One region of the Paeniglutamicibacter psychrophenolicus genome, then DNA from elsewhere that is predicted to be linked to it. Evidence: predicted binding sites of a transcription regulator. Region 1 holds the regulator's gene; the other holds the start of a gene.

Evidence for each region. Region 1 encodes Rex, which represses fermentation and respiration genes when NADH is low (regulators of the CRP and FNR family bind a similar motif). Its sites were predicted from a motif close to CTTGTGAANNNNTTCACAAG; they were not measured.
Region 2: JOF46_RS00615 (queuosine precursor transporter) is a predicted target of Rex. The motif match lies at 4,295-4,314, and genes of this name have one in related genera.

What each region holds. Positions count from the first base shown of each region.
Region 1 is NZ_JAGIOE010000001.1:1,912,619-1,921,406, reverse strand. Features, by position in the region: gene ccsB (c-type cytochrome biogenesis protein CcsB) at 1-772, opposite strand, end outside; gene resB (cytochrome c biogenesis protein ResB) at 793-2,397, opposite strand; gene JOF46_RS08565 (cytochrome c biogenesis CcdA family protein) at 2,412-3,176, opposite strand; gene JOF46_RS08560 (TlpA family protein disulfide reductase) at 3,203-3,829, opposite strand; gene JOF46_RS08555 (histidine phosphatase family protein) at 3,834-4,496, opposite strand; gene JOF46_RS08550 (polyadenylate binding domain-containing protein) at 4,768-5,541, shown strand; gene JOF46_RS08545 (redox-sensing transcriptional repressor Rex) at 5,648-6,307, opposite strand; gene JOF46_RS08540 (glutaredoxin family protein) at 6,501-6,755, opposite strand; gene JOF46_RS08535 (HAD family hydrolase) at 6,754-7,620, shown strand; gene JOF46_RS08530 (30S ribosomal protein bS22) at 7,737-7,835, opposite strand; gene JOF46_RS08525 (helix-turn-helix domain-containing protein) at 7,980-8,192, opposite strand; gene JOF46_RS08520 (3-deoxy-7-phosphoheptulonate synthase) at 8,395-8,788, opposite strand, start outside.
Region 2 is NZ_JAGIOE010000001.1:130,215-139,002, forward strand. Features, by position in the region: gene tgt (tRNA guanosine(34) transglycosylase Tgt) at 1-127, shown strand, start outside; gene JOF46_RS00600 (DUF4126 domain-containing protein) at 144-734, opposite strand; gene JOF46_RS00605 (DUF6297 family protein) at 803-2,497, opposite strand; gene JOF46_RS00610 (ABC transporter ATP-binding protein) at 2,484-3,176, opposite strand; gene JOF46_RS00615 (queuosine precursor transporter) at 3,337-4,062, opposite strand; gene JOF46_RS00620 (TetR/AcrR family transcriptional regulator) at 4,356-5,003, shown strand; gene JOF46_RS00625 (hypothetical protein) at 5,188-5,844, shown strand; gene JOF46_RS00630 (hydroxymethylpyrimidine/phosphomethylpyrimidine kinase) at 5,938-6,762, shown strand; gene JOF46_RS00635 (S8 family peptidase) at 7,255-8,788, shown strand, end outside.

The sequences.
Region 1 (8,788 bases):
TGAAGGTCCACATCACGAACGCCACCGCATTGATGCGGTAGGCGAAGTTTTCCAAGGGAGCGGCACCGGGGACCAGCCGCATGAACTGCAACTTGTCCGGCTTGCCCGCGGCCAGCGAATCCATCCGCGCGTGCTGGACCAGCTGGAGCACGTTCATCGCGAAGGTGATGGTGAACAACGACGAGGCCAGCACGGCAATGGACACATGAATGATCAGCCAGTAGCTCTGCAGGGCGGGCACCAGGTGTGCGACCGGTGTGGGAAAGCCCATGGTGGCGCCACACAGCATCACGGTGACAAGGCCGATAACGAAGGTGCCCATGAAGCGCAGGTCCTTCTTCAGCAACACGAGCGAGAACACGAGGGCCACCAGGAAGGAACCGGTGGACAGGAACTCATACATGTTGCCCCACGGCACCCGGCCGGCAGCAATGCCGCGGGCGACCACGGCAAAGCCCTGCAACAGCACACCAAGCCAGGTCAGGGAGACCGCAACCTTGGCCGCCATGCGCTTGGCTGAGGTGGCCGTGTAGGTCATGGAGTCATTGACCAGCTCATTTTCCGCGCCACTTGGCGGTGGTGTTCCCACGGCGCCGGCCGCGACGAGGACCTTCTTTTCCGAAGCAAGCGTCGCGGCGTCGATTTCCTGGATTAGCTTGCTTGACTTCGCAAGATCCCACGCGAACGCCACGAAGGCCGATGCGTAGACAATTGCGGCAAGCAACATGAACAGGTCGCTGTACTGACCCAAGGCCACGTTGATCGTGGGCATGTTGTTTTCCATTCGGTCTCCTAGACTCCGGCTCGCTCAACGGCGGGCCACTGCTGCTCAAGAAGCTTGCGCAGCTCCTTGGCTTCGGATTCAAGTCCGTGGTCTTCACCGCGGGCCAGCAATCCGTATTCGATTATCCGCTCTTCACGGCCCGATCCGTCAACCGAGGTCTTGACCTTCACCCAGGCACGGCGTCGAGCAGTGAACAGTGAGATGCCCAGTCCCAGCAGCGAAAGCGCTGCAAAGATCGCCACGGGGCGCTTGCTCGGGTCGTAGGCGATGTCCACGCCGATAAAGCGCTTGAGTCCGTCAAAGGAAATGCTTCCCTTGCCGTCCGGCAGCTTGTAGGTCTGTCCTGCCGACAGCACGATGCCCCCGGTGTCGAGGTTTCGGTTGTTCAGTTCCTTCAGGGCGTCGGTTTCAAGAACGTAGACGTTTTGCGGATTGCCGTCGTCCAGTCCCAGGTTTCCGTAGTACGAGTTCAGCTGCAATTGCGGGTTGATGGCGTTGGGGTCCCCGGAAATCGCGAACCCCGTCTCGTCCGTCATCGCGGTGGGCAGCAGGAAGCCCTGGAAGCCCAGCTGGTCCGGCTTGGCGTCGGGAGCCTTGATCACCATCAGCGAGGTGTACATGCCGTCCTGGGGCACCGACACCACCGGTCCGCTGAACGCAACGTTTCCTGCGCCGTCACGGACGGTGACCACCGGTGCATAGCCGTTGCCGACCAGGTACATGTCCGCGCCATCGATGCGCAGCGGATGGTTGACCCGGATCGTTTCCTTCTGGGGTTCGGCATCCGGGCTGCGGCGGGTTTCGACCTCCGCGGTGAAGTCGATCGGCTGGCCGAAGTGGGTCGTCGATTCGCGGTCGAAGGTGATGTTGAACTTGTCGAGCTTCACCGAATACGGGTCCAGGGAGTCTTCCTTGAAGAAGGTGCCGGGCTTGAACGAATCGTAGGAAACCAGCGAGTTCACGAATGTCTCGCCCTCTACCAGGACGCGTTGCCCGTTGTACCCGAAGGCACCGCCGATGCCCACCGAGGCCAAGAGCCCCACCAGGGATATGTGGAACAGCAGGTTGCCGATTTCACGGATATATCCGCGCTCGGCACCCACCGACGGGGTCGAACCCTCGATACGGGCTTCGGACCGGTAGCCGCGCTTCTTCAAGAGCGCCGCGGCCTGCCTGGCGATTTCCGCGTCGCTGAGGCCGGAGTCCGACGCGGACTGGATCTCGATGGTGCCGTTTTGCGGCAGGCGGTTCAACCTCGAGGGAGTGCGCGGCGGCGGGGTGCGCAACGCCTTCGCATGCTTTTTCACGCGCGGCAGGATGCAACCGATCAGCGAGACAAACAGCAACATGTAGATCGCCGAGAACCACACCGAGGAGTACACGTCAAAGAGCTGGAAGCGGTCCAGCCATTCGCCGGCGGTTGGCTTGTTGGTCAGGTAGATGGTCACCTGCTCCGGATTCACCGAACGCTGGGGGAAGAGCGACCCGGGCACCGCAGCCACCGCCAGGAGCAGCAGCAGGAAGAGCGCCGTTTTCATGCTGGTCAGCTGGGTCCAGGCCCAGCGCAGCATGCCAACGAACCCAAGGGCCGGGACCGCTACGTCTTTTTTCATGTCATTATTCGCCATTAGATGGGCAACCTGATCTCATTGGTGAACCAATCCTGCAATTGCGTAACCCAGGTACCCCACAGGCCCGTGGCCATCAGGATTCCCAGAAGAATCAACATGCCGCCGCCGAAGCGCATGATCGCCAACTGGTGTCGACGGAAGAATTGCATGGCTCCCATGCCGCGGCGTATTGCCATGGCGATAAAGAGGAACGGCAGTCCCAGTCCCATGCAGTAGAAGAAAGTCAGCAGTGCACCCTTGCCCGGATTCGGATCCACGCCGGAGCTCATCGCCAACACAGCGGCCAGCGTCGGGCCGATGCATGGCGCCCATCCCAATCCGAAGGTCAGACCCAGGACAGGGGCCCCCCAGAGGCCCGCCGGTGGCTTGCGGTGTATCTTGGCCTCTCGCTGCATGAAGGAGAACTTCCCCATGAAGACTATGCCCATGAAGATCACCACGAGGCCCAAGAGCTGCGTGACCCACGCACCCTTGTAGATCATCCACCCGGCGATCTGTGAAAAGAGCACACCGGCGAGCATGAAGACAACCGTGAATCCGAGGATGAACAGGCCGATTCCGGCGACCATGCGGCCGCGTTTCTGCTCGGCGAGATCGGCGCCGGAAAGGCCGGTGACGTAACCCAGGTACCCCGGCACCAGTGGCAGTACGCAGGGCGACAAGAATGAAACGAGGCCTGCCAGGATGGCCACGGGGACAGCGAGAATCAGCGATCCGTCCTGGACGATCTCGGCAAACTGGTTACCTTGGGCCGGCAGCATCAAGGCGCCGGCCAGCACGGGGTTGATCACAACGACTCGGTCAGAGCCGTATTGATCAGTGCCTTGAGCGTTGGTTTCTCGGCGACTCCGAGGATGCGCGCCGAGACCCGGCCCTGTTTGTCCAGCACCAGCGTGGTGGGCACGGCCTTGAGCGGGACGTATTTGGTCATCGCCAGCTGGATCGCACCCTGGGTGTCCTGGATCGAGGGGTACTTGATGCCGAAGGTGCGCTCGAATGCCTCGGCGGCTTCCTTCTCGTCGCGCACGTTGATCCCGATGAATTCGACCTTGCCCTTGAACTCCTTGCTGAGTTCAACCATGTGCGGTGCCTCGATGCGGCACGGGGCACAAGCCGCGTACCAGAAGTTCAGGACGGTCGCCTGGTCGGCCCAGTCGGCCGAATCGATCTTGGTTCCGTCGTAGGCAACGGCCTGGATCTCCACCGGTGCCGTACGCGACTCCGGACCGTATTCCTGCACGGAGCCGTCACCGGCGATGTAATTCTTGTTGTTGCCCTCGCGGGCCTGCTTGGCCAGGGGATCCTCGTCGCCAACGCATGCGGCCAGCGGCAGCACGGCAGCACCAATCAAGGCTGCGCGCAAGAATGTACGTCGGCCCAAGCGCTGTGCTTGGGCCGAGATGGGATCGGTCATGATCTCAAGCTCCAGGGATGTTCGCAGCGTTGGCCAAGAGGTCCACGCTAGGTTCTGCATAACGGACTGCGACCAGACTTTCACCTTCAAAGTCCAGGCTAGTCACGGAGGTGAGAGTGCACTCGCGTTTCCGCGGGTCATGCCACAGGGCCTTGCCCTCGGCAGAGCGGCGCGTTACCCAGATCGGCAGCTGGTGGCTGACCAAAATGGCTTCGGCTCCACGGCCGCCAAGTTCAACCGCTCGATCGCGGTGTTCAACAATGGCGGTCATCATTCGTGCCACCTGGTCCCGGTAGGGCTCCCCCCAGGATGGACGAAAAGGATTAACGACATAGGACCAGTACTTTGGTTCCTTCAGCCGGTTCTTGATCTGCGACAGTCCCTCGAAGCGGTTCGCAGCCTCGATGATCCGGTCATCGGTCACGATTTCCAGGCCCAACGCCTTGGAAGTCGGTTCGGCCGTTTCCTGTGCCCGCACAAGCGGGGAGGAGACCAAATGCGTGATGTTGGCTCCCGCATTTCGCTGCGCGGTGAAGTACTCCGCAGCGCGGTCGGCCATTTGGTGACCAAGATCGGAAAGGTGGAACTCCGGTAGCCGACCGTAAAGGACCCTGTCCGGGTTATACACTTCGCCATGACGCAGAAGGTGAACGGTAGCAGTCGACATGGGTTAAGTGTCTCAAAACTTTGTTCCGATACCTAAACCGCAAACGTGACTTTGCCCTTGCACCGACCGGAAAGCGCGGGGAAACAGCTTCAATTTCTACAACCCGTACAAGTCCGGCCGCAATCAGCACCGCAAATGCCCCGGGCTTTGCCACCTCGTTGGACAAATCGTCCAAATGCCACGAAAAACCATCCTTAGGGAGGGTCAAAATGGAAACCGCACCCTATATCGTGAGGGGTAAGCCGTAGTTTTCCACCAAAAGGAGCAGGTTATGTCTACCCCTGAAAATGATCCCCAGAACCCGAAGCCGCCGTCGGGCGAACCGAACCCGCCGCAGTACGGGCAGCGTGCACCGCAGGATCCGAACGCCGCCGGCCAGCCGCCCTATGGCCAGCCGCCGCAGTATGGCGCCCAGCAGCCCAACCCCTACGGGCAGAACCCCAACCCGTACGGCCAGCAGCCACCCGCCAACAACCCCTATGGCCAGCAGCCTCCGCAAGCCCCCTCGCCCTACGGCCAGCAGCCGTACCCGGGCGGCTTCCCGGTGCCGCCGCAGGGCAACTTTGCGGCACCCCAGATGCCAACGCACCGCCCCAAGGAACTGGACACGTCGTTCTGGGCCATCCTGGCAGCCGGTGTGGTCTTTGCCATCGGCTTTGTCACCTCGATCTTCAACCTGAACTCGGCAACGCTGAGCAGCGAGCTCGGTGCCATGCCGGGCATGGAAGACCAGCTAAAGGCATCCGGGCTGACCCTCGACGACGTCGTGGGGATGCTTCCCGCTATCCAGACGACCGTGCTCATCGTCGCCCTGGTCTTCCTGGGCATCTACGTGCTGATTGCATTCATGGTCCGCAAGGGAAGCAACGTGGCACGCATCTTCGCCACCATCCTTGCCGCGCTCTCGCTCTTGAGCCTCGGAAGCGGCCTACTGATCCTGCTGTCGGTCGTGCTTGGCGTCGTTGGCGTTGTCTTCGCCTGGTTGCGCCCGTCAAGCCAGTACATTGCCGCCCGCCGTGCGGCACGCGCCGCGGGATACCGCTAAACCGCTCATTGATTGCGAATGGTCCGTGGGAATCAGCCGGTGGCGGCTGGCTCCCGCGGACCATTTTTGTTGGCACCGGCGCCGTTGTGCAAGCGGCCGCTGGAGACTAGGAACCCAGGTTCTGTGCGTGGTAGGCCAGGATCTGGAGTTCGGTGGCCAGATCGACCTTGCGCAGGTTCACTCCGGACGGCACCTGCAGGACCACCGGGGCAAAGCTCAGGATGCTGCGCACGCCACGGCCCACCAGCTTGTCGCACAGGTCCTGGGCGGCGGCGCCGGGAACGGAGAGCACCGCAATGTTGGCATCGGTGGCTTCGAGAATCTGGTCCAGGTCGGCAATGTCTTGGACCTCCAGGTCCCCTACCGCGGTGCCGATAACCTCTGGTGCGGAATCCAGCAGCGCCACGATTTCAAATCCTCGGCTCCTGAATCCCCCATATCCCGATAGCGCCCGGCCCAGGTTGCCGGCGCCGATGATGGCAACACGCCAATGCTGCATCAGGCCCATGGCCTTTGAAATGTGTTCGGTCAGTTCGGTCACCACGTAGCCCACCCCGCGGGTCCCGTACGACCCCAGCAGGGACAGATCCTTGCGGAGGATGGCGGGGTTGACCCCCGCCTCTGCGGCCAGGACACCCGAGGAAGTGCGTTCCGCGCCGCGGGCCTGCATCGCGTTCAGCGCCCGCAGGTACTGCGTCAATCGAGCCAGGGTCGCCTCCGGAAGGATCCTGGCCAGCGAACCGGTCGGCGGCTGGCCTTGCTCCATTCCGGGCCCGAGGTCCTCAGCGATCTGGAAGCCGTCGGCAGATACGTTCACGTCGCTGTCTGCGGGGTGGTGCTCAATGGACATGGGGTTCTGGCTCGATTCCTTTGATGAGTTCATGACGTCCCAACCGGTCCGTTCGGGCCGCTTCACCGCCGCGGGGTTTCACTTGGGCGGCCTGCTGCTGGCCTCGACGCTATCCGGACAACAAGGACTCAAGTCGCTGGGCGTCTATCACCCAGAAGTCCCGAACCCGTCCGTCCACCAACAGCACCGGGACTTCTTCCGAGTGCTGTGCCAGGAGTTCCGGGTCCTGGTCGATGTCAACGCTCTGCCACGCATATCCCATCCTGCTGGTGACCTCTTCGACGGTCTTCGCCGCGGCGAGGCACAAATGGCATCCGGAACGAACCAACAACTTGATCTCTCGAGGGGTCTGCACACTGCTCATGATCCAACGCTACAGCTCCGGTGAAAAAAGATTGCAATACACTGGGCGGATGCCCTCCAACCCTTTTCCCGTGTCCCACCTTGGGCAAGAGCCGGTGATATCCAGCACGGCGGCCGCCTTTTTTGACGTCGACAACACCATGATGCGTGGCGCATCGTTGTATGCGGTTGCCCGGAAAATGTACCAACGCCGGGCTTTTACCTTGCGCGAGGTAGCGTGGTTTGCCCTTCACCAGCTGCGGTTCGTGACCCGGGGAGAAAACCTCGGTGACATCCACGCCATCCGTGACCGCGCGCTTTTGCTGGCTTCGGGGTTCTCCGTGGCGGACATGGTTGCGCTCGGGGATGAAATTTATGACGAGTTCATTGAGTCGAAAATCTGGCCCGGCACCCGCGCCATCGCCGACCAGCACATGCACGCAGGGCGCCAGGTCTGGCTTGTCACCGCCACGCCGCTGGAGGTTGCAACGGTCATGGCCCGGCGGCTGGGCCTCAGCGGAGCGCTTGGAACCAGCGTGGAACATGTCGAAGGTGTCTACACCGGCCGCCTGGTCGGCGAGATCCTGCACGGGGCGGCGAAGGCCGTCGCGGTCCAGGACCTTGCCCGGGAAAAGGGGTTGGATCTGGCCGAATGCTGGGGGTACAGCGACTCCCACAACGACATCCCCCTGTTGGAGGCTGTTGGCCACCCCGTGGCGATCAATCCGGACGGCAGGCTTCGCCGCCATGCCAGGGAGCAAAACTGGCCAATTTACGATTTTCGGACCGGTCGCAGGGCCGCGACCTTTGGCCTGAAGGCTGCCGGGGTCTCGGGCGCGCTATGGGGCTTGTGGCGCAGCGTTGGTGCGCTTCGCCGCCGCCCCTGAGGCCCCGTCCGCCGGGTCCGCGGCGAACTCCATGACATGCAAAAAGGTGCGGTTCCCCCTGAAGGGAAACCGCACCTTTTCACATGCTCGATTCCGGGCAAGCCCGGAGCCGGCATTTACTTCTTATTACGACGCTGGTGACGGGTCTTACGAAGCAATTTACGGTGCTTCTTCTTGGCCATACGCTTGCGGCGCTTCTTAATAACAGAGCCCATAATGGTTCCTCACAAACTGATTCGATTGCCGACTACTACTTCTTCGGCACCAAAGCACCAGAATAGCCAACGGGACGTTAAACGTTCCTTAACAGATTACCTGCTTCCAGAGCGGATTCTGACCACTCATGAAAACCGTCGGCGCTAGCCAGTGCTGGAGTCCCGCCCGAACCCGGCCGCTCGCAGGTATTCCTGCACTGCGCTCTCGGGCACCCGGTAGGAACGACCGAATCGAACGGCCGGCAAATCACCGGCGTGAACGAGGCGGTAGACGGTCATCTTTGACACGCGCATCACCTCGGCAACCTCGGCCACCGTCATGAAACGCGCGTTGGCAAAGTTTTGCGATTCGACCATTCCCTGATTCTCCTGACAATATTCACATAGCAGTCATGCCTTGGCGCAAACTAGGGAGTGTTCCTTGCCCACGCCAACACCCCAAGATACCCTATGTTCTTATGTCACACTTTAGTGGCTCGCGGGGCCAATGTGAACTGCGCGACGTGCAACAATGCGTAGGCCATAGTCCCGGCTCGGGGCAAACAGGCGTGCACAACCGCTAGCGTGCTGCGCGCACCGCAGCTGCCAAGGTCTGGAGCAGTTCCGCGCTGGCGTCCCAGCCCATGCAAGCATCGGTGACGGACTGGCCGTAGGTCAGCCCCGAGAGCACGTCGGAGCCCGCCGCCACGGTGTCCGGGTCATGCTTCTGGGCACCCGGGACCAGGAAGCTTTCGGCCATGATTCCTGCAATCTTTTGGTCACCTGCGGCAATCCGGGCGGCCAATTCCGCAATGACCTCGCCCTGGCGTACGTGGGACTTGCCCGAGTTCGCGTGGGAGGCATCGACGATCACCCGCGGGTTCATGCCGGCGCTTTCCATGGCTGCCGAGGCCTTGGCCACCGGTTCCGCGGCGAAGTTGGGTCCGTCCGCGCCACCACGCAGGATCAGGTGT
Region 2 (8,788 bases), 1.8 Mb from region 1:
GAAGATGGTCGACGACGCCCGCCTGGCCATCGAGGACGGCACCTTCTTCGAGCTCAAGGAAAAGGTCATGTCCAGCTACTACGCCGGGGCACCGGATCCGCAGGGCCTGGCAGCCGTCGCCGTCTGACCTGCGGCGGCAGGTTCTAGGTTGCGGTTCCCGATCGCCGGGGCCGCAGCCTGCGCACGCCGACGACCAGCAGCACCGCCAGTGCCGCCGCGGCCAGGAGCACCAGCACCGGGGCGGCTACGGCCAGCAGGCTCAGACCCAGCGCCGTCCCGTCCTCCGCGGTGCTCACCACCGGGGCGGCAACCCCGGCGGTGCCCAGGTTCAGCAGCGGCCTGGCCCCGGACTTCAACAGGTGGAAGACCAGGGCGATCCCCGCGCCGATGAGCAGCGGCACCCACGCCGCGGTGCCGAACGTGTTTCCGGGATCCGCCACCGCAACGGTCTGGGCACCGACCCCGGAGGCAAAGACGAGCCCGCCGGAGGCCGGGCGCACCACCGTTTGCAGCGCGTCGTTGACCGAGTCAATGACGGGGATCTTGTCGGCGACCACCTCGATGAGCAGCAGCACCGCAAGGATGCCCAGGGCCCAGCCGTTGGACAGCCAGCCCCAGCCCTCGGGCAGCGCCACCCACGAGGTGAAGCGGTTCAACAGTCCCAGCACCAGCAGGGGGATGTAGGCGTTCAGGCCCGCGGCCGAACTCAGCCCCGCGGCCGTGAGTAGTTCCATGGCTTCAGCGTAAGTGCCGCGGCGGTGCAATCGCCGCATTGGTGACGGTGCCGCACGCGGAAAACCTGCTACTGCTGCGCTCGGTGGACGTTGGACCGGTTCGAGGTCGAGGTGCCCACGCCCCAGGCCACGGCGGCCACCACCGCGGCAAGCACCAACATCACCGGCGGGATCGGTGCCAGCAGCAGGCCCGCAACCAGCGCGACGACCGACACCGCCATCACCTCGTACCCGTAGGTGAAGTGCAGGACCATGGGGCCGGCGGCCTGGCCCATGGCGGCCATGAGCATCACCGATCCCCAGTCGATCGCCGGCCGGAACGCCATGCGCACCGCTCCGGCGGCAAGCCCCGCACCGGCCATGGCACCCAGGCCGAGCAGCACCGGGAAGTCCGCCGCGTCGATGCCCACGGCCCACCCCAGGAATCCGGACAGGCACACGCCCCACGGAACCAGCAGCAGCGCCGCCACCAACGCGTGGGTTTGCCGCACGCCCACACGGCCCAGCGGAATGATCGCATCCAGCGACGGCACGTCAGCTGCCTGCGCGGCGGCCTTGGATGCCGCCCGCGCTGCCAGCACCGAGCCGACAAGCACCAAGACGGCCAGGACCAGCGGCTGCCCGCCGGGCACGGCGAAGACCCCGGCCGCCGGGACGCACAAGCCGGAAAGCATCCCCCGCCAGGTCTTGGGCGTGCGCAGCAGCACCAGCAGTTCGGCACGCACCAGCGCCGCATGGGGGCCGTGGACCCATCGGGCCGGAAGCATGCGCGCAAAGGCATCCGATCCGCGGGCCCGGATACGTTCCCGCCTGGCACGGGCGCGTTTGCTTTCGCGGGTGCCCGCGGCATCCAGCGCGCTGCCCAGCGCCTTGTCATCCAGCAGTGCCAGCGCCGCTCCCGCGTGTTCGCTCGCTGCCCCGCTGGAAATCAATTCCCTGCCGGGAATACGTTGCAGTTGTCCCGCCAGGGCGGCGAATCCTCCGGCGCAGAGCACCGCGAGGACCACCGGAACCCACCAGGCCCCGGCCTGGGCCAGGAACGGCAGCGACGACGGCAGCCACACCCACAGCGGCTCGAGGTTGCCCAGCCCGGTGATGCGCAGTAGCACATCGAGCAGGTAGGCCAACAACACCGCGATGGCCGCTGCGTTCAGGAGGGCGCGGAAACGCCCTGCCGCCTGACGGGCCTGGGACCATGCCGCCAGCAGCGAAAGCGCCACGAACAACAATCCCAGGGTCGCTGCACCCGCCAGCACCCCGGCAAACGATCCCCGGGCCAACCCACCGAGCACGGTTCCGTAGCCGATGGGCAGCCACAGGAAGGCCCCATACAAAAATGTGCTCACCAGACGTTGGCGCAGCAAGCGTGCCAGGAAGCCGTATCTTGCCACCGGCAGGCTGAGCCACCAGAATCCCTGGGCACGGTCGACCGCCGTCGGGCCGAGCTTGGAAACCAGCAGCAGGGCCCCGAGCATTCCGAGCATCACCAGGGCGGAGGCCGCAGATTGGCCGGGAAGCACGCCGACACCTGCCCGCACGATGCCCGAGCCGGGGCCACCCCGGAGGTTCTCAAAGAAGGCCAGGGCAAGCCCTGCGGCGTAGCCAAAGACGATGGCGGCGGCCAGCAGGGAGATGTAGGCATCGCCCATGCGTTCCCAGAAGTCCTCGCGCTTTGCACGTTTCTCGACCACGCGGTTTCGCGCCCACGGATCAAAGTCGACCGGCTCGTTGTCAAGCATCAGGCGTGGCTCAATCGTGGGCAATGGCTGCAGCCCCTTGGGCGACGGTGGCCGGGATGACCCGGCCGTCGGCGACCAGCAGCACCGAGTCCGCAACGGTCGCGAGGAAGACCGGGTCGTGGGTGACGACCAACAGCGCGGTTCCCGCGGTGGCCAGTGAGCGCAGGCGTGTGGCCAGGGCGACCCGCATCACCGGGTCGAGGCGTTGTTCGGGTTCGTCGAGGACCAGCAGGTTGCAGGGACGCAGCAGGGCGGCGGCCAGCAGCAGGCGGCGGCGCTGCCCGGAGGAGAGCCGGTGCGGGTATTCGGTGCGGGCAGCTTCCAGCTCGAAGAAGGCCAGTTCGTGCTCGACGGCGGCCTGGGGCTCGGGCATTCCGTGCCCGCCGGCGATGAGCTGGAGGTGATCCTCCACGCTCAGCGAGGGGAAGAAGGCGTCCTCGTCGAAGACGACGGACACGGCCTTGCGGTAGATGAAGCTCGAGTCGTCGGTGAAGGAGCCGAGGATCACCGATTCCCCAGCGACGGGTTCCTGGTAGCCGACAAGTGTGCGCAGCAGCGTGGATTTGCCGGCGGCGTTGAAGCCAACGATCCCCAGCGATTGGCCCGGTTCCAGCAACAGGTCCAGCGGCCCGCACACGTCCTGGCCGCCGTAGCCGGCGACAAGTCCCGTGGCCCTGAGCAGTTCGCGGTTCATGGTGTCCATGCTTCGACGCTACCAACCGGCGCCGCCGCCGCGCCTCAGCATTGCGGACGACATCGCTCCCGCAACCGAAGAATGGAGATTGGAAACAAGAAGGCGGTGGCCGGCTTCGTCAAGTGCAGACGAAGCCGGCCACCGCCGACTCAATGTTTCGCGGCTGCCGCTACGAGGCGGTGCCCGCGGTCTGCGGCCCGGGGGCGTAGCTGGGTTCGCGGCGCTTGAACCAGCGGATGACCAGCGTGGTCACCGGCACGAAGAGGAATTCCACGGCCGTCTTGTAGACGAAGCCGACCAGCACGTAATTGATGAACGTGGGCATGTCGGTGATGCCGATGACCGTGGCGGCAATGGAACAGAAGATCAGGGTGTCGGCGAATTCGCCCACCCCGGTAGAGCCCATCAGGCGGCCCACCAGGCCGCGTTCGCCGAAGCGTTCCTTCATCTTCACCAGCACCCAGGAGTTCAGGGTCTGCCCGACCAGGAAGCCGAGCAGCGAGGCCAGGACGATGAGCCAGACCGGCCCCAGGGTGCGTTCGAGGGCTTCCTGTCCGTCGTACCATTCGGCCGCGGGCAGGTGGATCATGATCCAGAAGCACGCCGTGGAGAAGGCCGCCAGCGCGAAGGTGGTGACAATGGCCCGGCGGGCGACCTTGAAACCGTAGACCTCGGAAATGACGTCACCGATGATGTAGGCCAGCGGGAAGAGGAAGAATCCGCCGTCGGTGACGATGGAGCCGAAGGTGACGCCCTTGGCGGCACCGATGTTGGAGAGGATGACCACGACGGCCATCAGGGCGAGCACTGTGGAGAAGTAGGGGCTTCCTGCGGACGCGAAAACGGCGCGCGGAGCCTGTGTACGTGTTGAAGTGGAGGCGGTTTTTTCGCCCATGGTGGTTCCCAATCGAAGAAGTGGTTCGCCAAGCCGATCCCGGGGCTTCGATTCCGGCTCCGTCCCAAGCCGGGACGGGGCGGTCGAGGCGGGTGGGACCGCTCGCTGTATTAGCACTTGAGGTTCAAGTATCCCATGCCGCATTCCCAACCATTTTGCGGTTTCCCCCTCACTTGGCCTGCTTCTCTCCGCGGCAACGACCGTTCCGCCGCTTTCTGCTGGGGAATACTGAATTTTGAACATGTTCAAAAAAGACTATGATGGAGATCCGGCCAACAATGGAGGCAAGTGCCATGAGGACAGCGACCGCCAAAAGCACCCAGACCCGCCAATTGCTGCTGGACACGGCCCTGGAACTGTTCGCCACGAAGGGCTTCTCGGGGACAACGATGCGCGTGATTGCCACGGAATCCGGGCTTTCCCTAGGCAATGCCTACTACTACTTCGAGTCCAAGGACGCTATCGTCCACGAGCTTTTCCGCAACCTTCTCGAACGGCACCGGACCGCCACCTGGCCGCTGCTGGTTCCGGGAAACAACCTTGAGACCAACCTGCGCATTGCCCTTGACCAGGCGCTCGAAATCATGACACCGTTCCACGAATTCGGACCTGCGTTTATCCGCACCGCATTTGCCGGTGCCCACACCGAGCTCGGCGACGTCCACCGCGCCCTCGAATTCGGGCTCTGGCGCCAGGTCGTGGCTGCCAGCAGGCCGCTGCCCCCGCTGGCCATCCGCAACGACCTGCCCGAACTGCTGTGGCTGATCCAGCGCGGGATCTTCCTGTTTTGGGCCTACGATTCCTCCCCCGGGGCCGCTCGCAGCCACCGGCTCATCAAGAATGTCGCGCCCGTGACGGCCCGCCTCGTCGTGCTCTCCCGAATGCCGGTGGTCCGCAGCATTCTCGACGATGTGCTCTCGATGGTTCGCACCGCATCCTGAGTCGGGAAGGGCCCCGGATCCTGCGCATCGCAGCATCTCCCAACTTGGAATCGGCAGGCGCAGGCGTAGAGTCGGTAATGAACCACCCAAGGGACGCCAGCGCACAACGATCATTGGTGATCAGCAAGGCGTTTGCGCCCCCAACAGGTTTTTCGTTGCCCGTCCTTGAAACAGGAGCCGCCAGATGCCATTCGAACGCTCAAGCCTTCCGCGCTGGGTCCATGCCTTTGCCCTGCTGCGCGACCGCACCGTGACCCGCGAAGAGCCCGGCCGGCTGCACAGCGTTGCCGAAGACGGCAGCAGCTACGAAATCACCTGCCCCTGGCCCGGCACCGGCGGCCTTGCATCCCTGCTGGGCGACACCGAACTTTCATCCCACCAAGGCCAAACCAGGCTGACGTTCCTGGGCCCACCGGACGAGTCCGCCGGCCGTGAACTGGTCGCCCGGGGTTGGAGCCTCAGCGACCGGCGCGTGCTGCTGGCCGCGCTGGCCAACGACGTTGAGCAGGTGGTCTCGCTGCCGGAAACGGCCACGCTGTTCGAAGCCCCGATGGCCGACTACGACGTGGTTGAAATCGCCGACTTCGACGCGACCGCGGGCCGCGGCCGGATCCGTTTTGGCGAGGATTTCGCACTGCTCGGAGACCCGAGCATCACCGCAACCTCGAACATCGAGCAGTTCCGCGCCGCGATCCTGGCCAACCTGGCCGCCGCTGCGGCACGCCAGGGCCTGCCGGTGCTGTTCATGGTCACCAGCGCCGACACCGCCACCGGAATACGCGCCGAACGCGCGGCCGGCTGGTCCAACGCCACCCAGCTGACCACTTTCACCCGGGCCTGATTCCCGGTCACCTGTTCCCGACCGGAACCGCCGGGCTGCCGAGCCGCTCCCGGGTGGAATCGGCGCGCAGGAAAACCACCCTAAAATGGATGCATGACTTCTGCCACCACCGGGACCCGTCCCGCCATCACCTTGACCATCGCCGGTTCCGAAGCAACCGGCGGAGCCGGCGCCCAGGCCGACCTGAAGACCTTCCAGGAATTGGGGACCTACGGCATCGTTGCCCTGACCTGCATCGTCTCCTTCGACCCGAAGGACAACTGGAACCACCGATTCGTCCCGGTTGAACCGCAGGTCATTGCCGACCAGCTCGAAGCTGCCCAGACCTGCTACGCAGCGGACCTGAAGACCGTCAAGCTCGGCATGATGGGCTCCCCGGCCACCATCAACACGGTTGCCGCCGCGCTGAAGAACCAGGAATGGGACAACGTCGTCCTGGACCCGGTGCTGATCTGCAAGGGCCAGGAACCGGGCCACGCCCTGGACACCGACGAGGCGCTGAAGACGATCCTGCTGCCGCTGGCCACCTTCGTCACCCCCAACCACTTCGAGGCAGAGTCGCTGTCCGGGATGAGCATCAACAACGCCGAGGACCTGACCGAGGCCGCAAGGAAGATCCACGCACTCTCCGGCGCGGCCGTGCTGGCCAAGGGCGGGGTCCGCCTGGCAGGCGCCGAGGCCGTGGACGTGTTCTACGACGGCGAAACCCTTGAGATCCTCTCGGCCCCGAAGGTCGGGGAAGTTGCCGTGTCGGGTGCCGGTTGCTCGCTGGCCGCCGCCATCACCGCCGAGCTGGCCAAGGGCGAGAGCCCGCTGCAGGCGGCCCGCAATGCCAAGGTCTTTGTCACCGAGGGCATCAAGAACCGCGTGGCCTCCGCCGCCCCGTTCGACGCCCTGTGGCAAGGCGGAACACGCTAGGGCTTCCGCAACCCGAAGGCCATCCAAGAAAACGCTGGTCCCATGCATGCATGGGACCAGCGTTTTTTCGTTTCCCCCCAGAAACGCCGCCGCTTCACCGGCGCACGGACAAACAGGTTCGCGGCAGCGGCGTCCTTGCCCGATGCCAACCGTCGCTTCCCCATCCGTCCCGCGCCCGCGGTGCGGGCAGTGGCTCCTCCCCAAGAGGGCCACCGACTGCCCAAAGACTATCGATGGCCTCCGACACTTTGCCGGACCCGGGCTCCCTTCTTCCCTCCGGCGTCCGCTTGCACGGGAACAAAACGGTTCCGCGGGTCCGGATTCCCATCCCCGCTTCCAGCCCGGCCCGCGACATTTTCCAAAGAATCTCAAACAACCCCTTGATATGTGCCGCGTCTCACATAGTATGTGGCGTGGGACGGTACCCACTATCCGCTCGCGGGAATCCGTCCTCATCACTCCCAGTCACTCCCACCGGATTCAAGGAGAACCATGTCCAACCCGCGTCGTCACAGACTTGCGCGGACGATCTTGGCGTCGGCCTCGGGGCTTGCCCTGGCCGTCACCATGTCTGTCCCTTCCCTTGCGGCACCGCCGACGATCGACCCGGCACCGGGTGCCGACTCACCGTCCCTCGGCGGGACTGCCCCCAAGGCGCTGAAAAACCTGAAGGTCTCCGGCCCGCTGGCCGCTGCCAAGGGCGATGTCTCCGTGTTCGTCCAGTTCGAGGGCGAAGGAGCCTTCGAAGCCACCCAGCCGGACAGCGCCAAAACGCCACACGGCAAGTCGGTCAAGAACCCCGACAAGGTCAAGAAGATCCGCGACGGCATCAAGGCCAAGGGCAAGTCGGCCGCCAAGGCCGCCAAGGCCGAGGTCATCTACACGACCACCAACTCGCTGCCGGGCGTGGCACTGCGCGGAGACGCCGACGCCTTGCGCGCACTGGCCTCGCGTCCCGACGTCAAGAAGATCACTGCGATCGTCCCCAAGACCCCCGAGAACAAGGGCTCGGACATCGACACCCGCGCCCTCGAGGCATGGAACACCCTGCAGGAAACCGGCGAGGGCATCACCATCGCCGTGCTGGACACCGGCATCGACTACACGCACGCCGGCTTCGGCGGCCCCGGAACCCTCGAGGCGTACGCAACCGCCCAGGCATCCAAGGACCTGCCGTCCAAGACCTCCGGGCTGTATGACCCCGAGAAGTTCATCGGCGGCTGGGACCTGGTCGGCGACGACTACAACGCGGACCCGAGCGCGCCGAGCTACCAGCCGGTTCCCAAGCCGGACTCAAACCCGCTTGACTGCGCCTCGGCCGGACACGGCTCCCACGTCTCGGGCACCGCTGCCGGATACGGCGTGAAGGCCGACGGCACCACCTTCAACGGCGACTACACCAAGCTCACCGCCGACGAGGTGGGCTCCATGCTCATCGGCCCGGGCTCCGCCCCCGAGGCATCGCTTGTCGGCATCCGCGTCTTTGGCTGCGAAGGCTCCTCCTCCGTGGTCGGCCAGGCACTGGACTACGTCCTGGACCCGAACAACGACGGCGACTTCTCCGACCGCGCCCAGATCGTGAACATGTCCCTGGGCTCGGACCACTCGCCGGTCGAAGACCCTGAGAACGACATCGTCAACACCCTCACGGGCCTGGGAATCCTCTCCGTCGTGGCCTCCGGCAACGCCGGAGACGTCACCGATGTCGGCGGCTCGCCGGGCAACGCCCGCTCCTCGCTGACCGTGGCCAACTCCGTGGGCACCAAGGTCACCCTCGATGGCATCAAGGTCAACGCACCTGCCGAGTCCGCGGGAACCGCGGCAGGCCAGTACTCGGCCAACTTCAACTACACCACCGCCGACCCGGCCAAGCTGACCGGGGATGTCGTCATGGCACCGGCTGCCAACGCCTTCGGCTGTGCCCCGTTTGCCGACGGATCGCTGGCCGGCAAGTGGGTCTGGCTGCAGTGGAGCGAGAACCTCGAATTCCCCTGTGGCTCGGCAACCCGCTTCAACAACGCCGAGA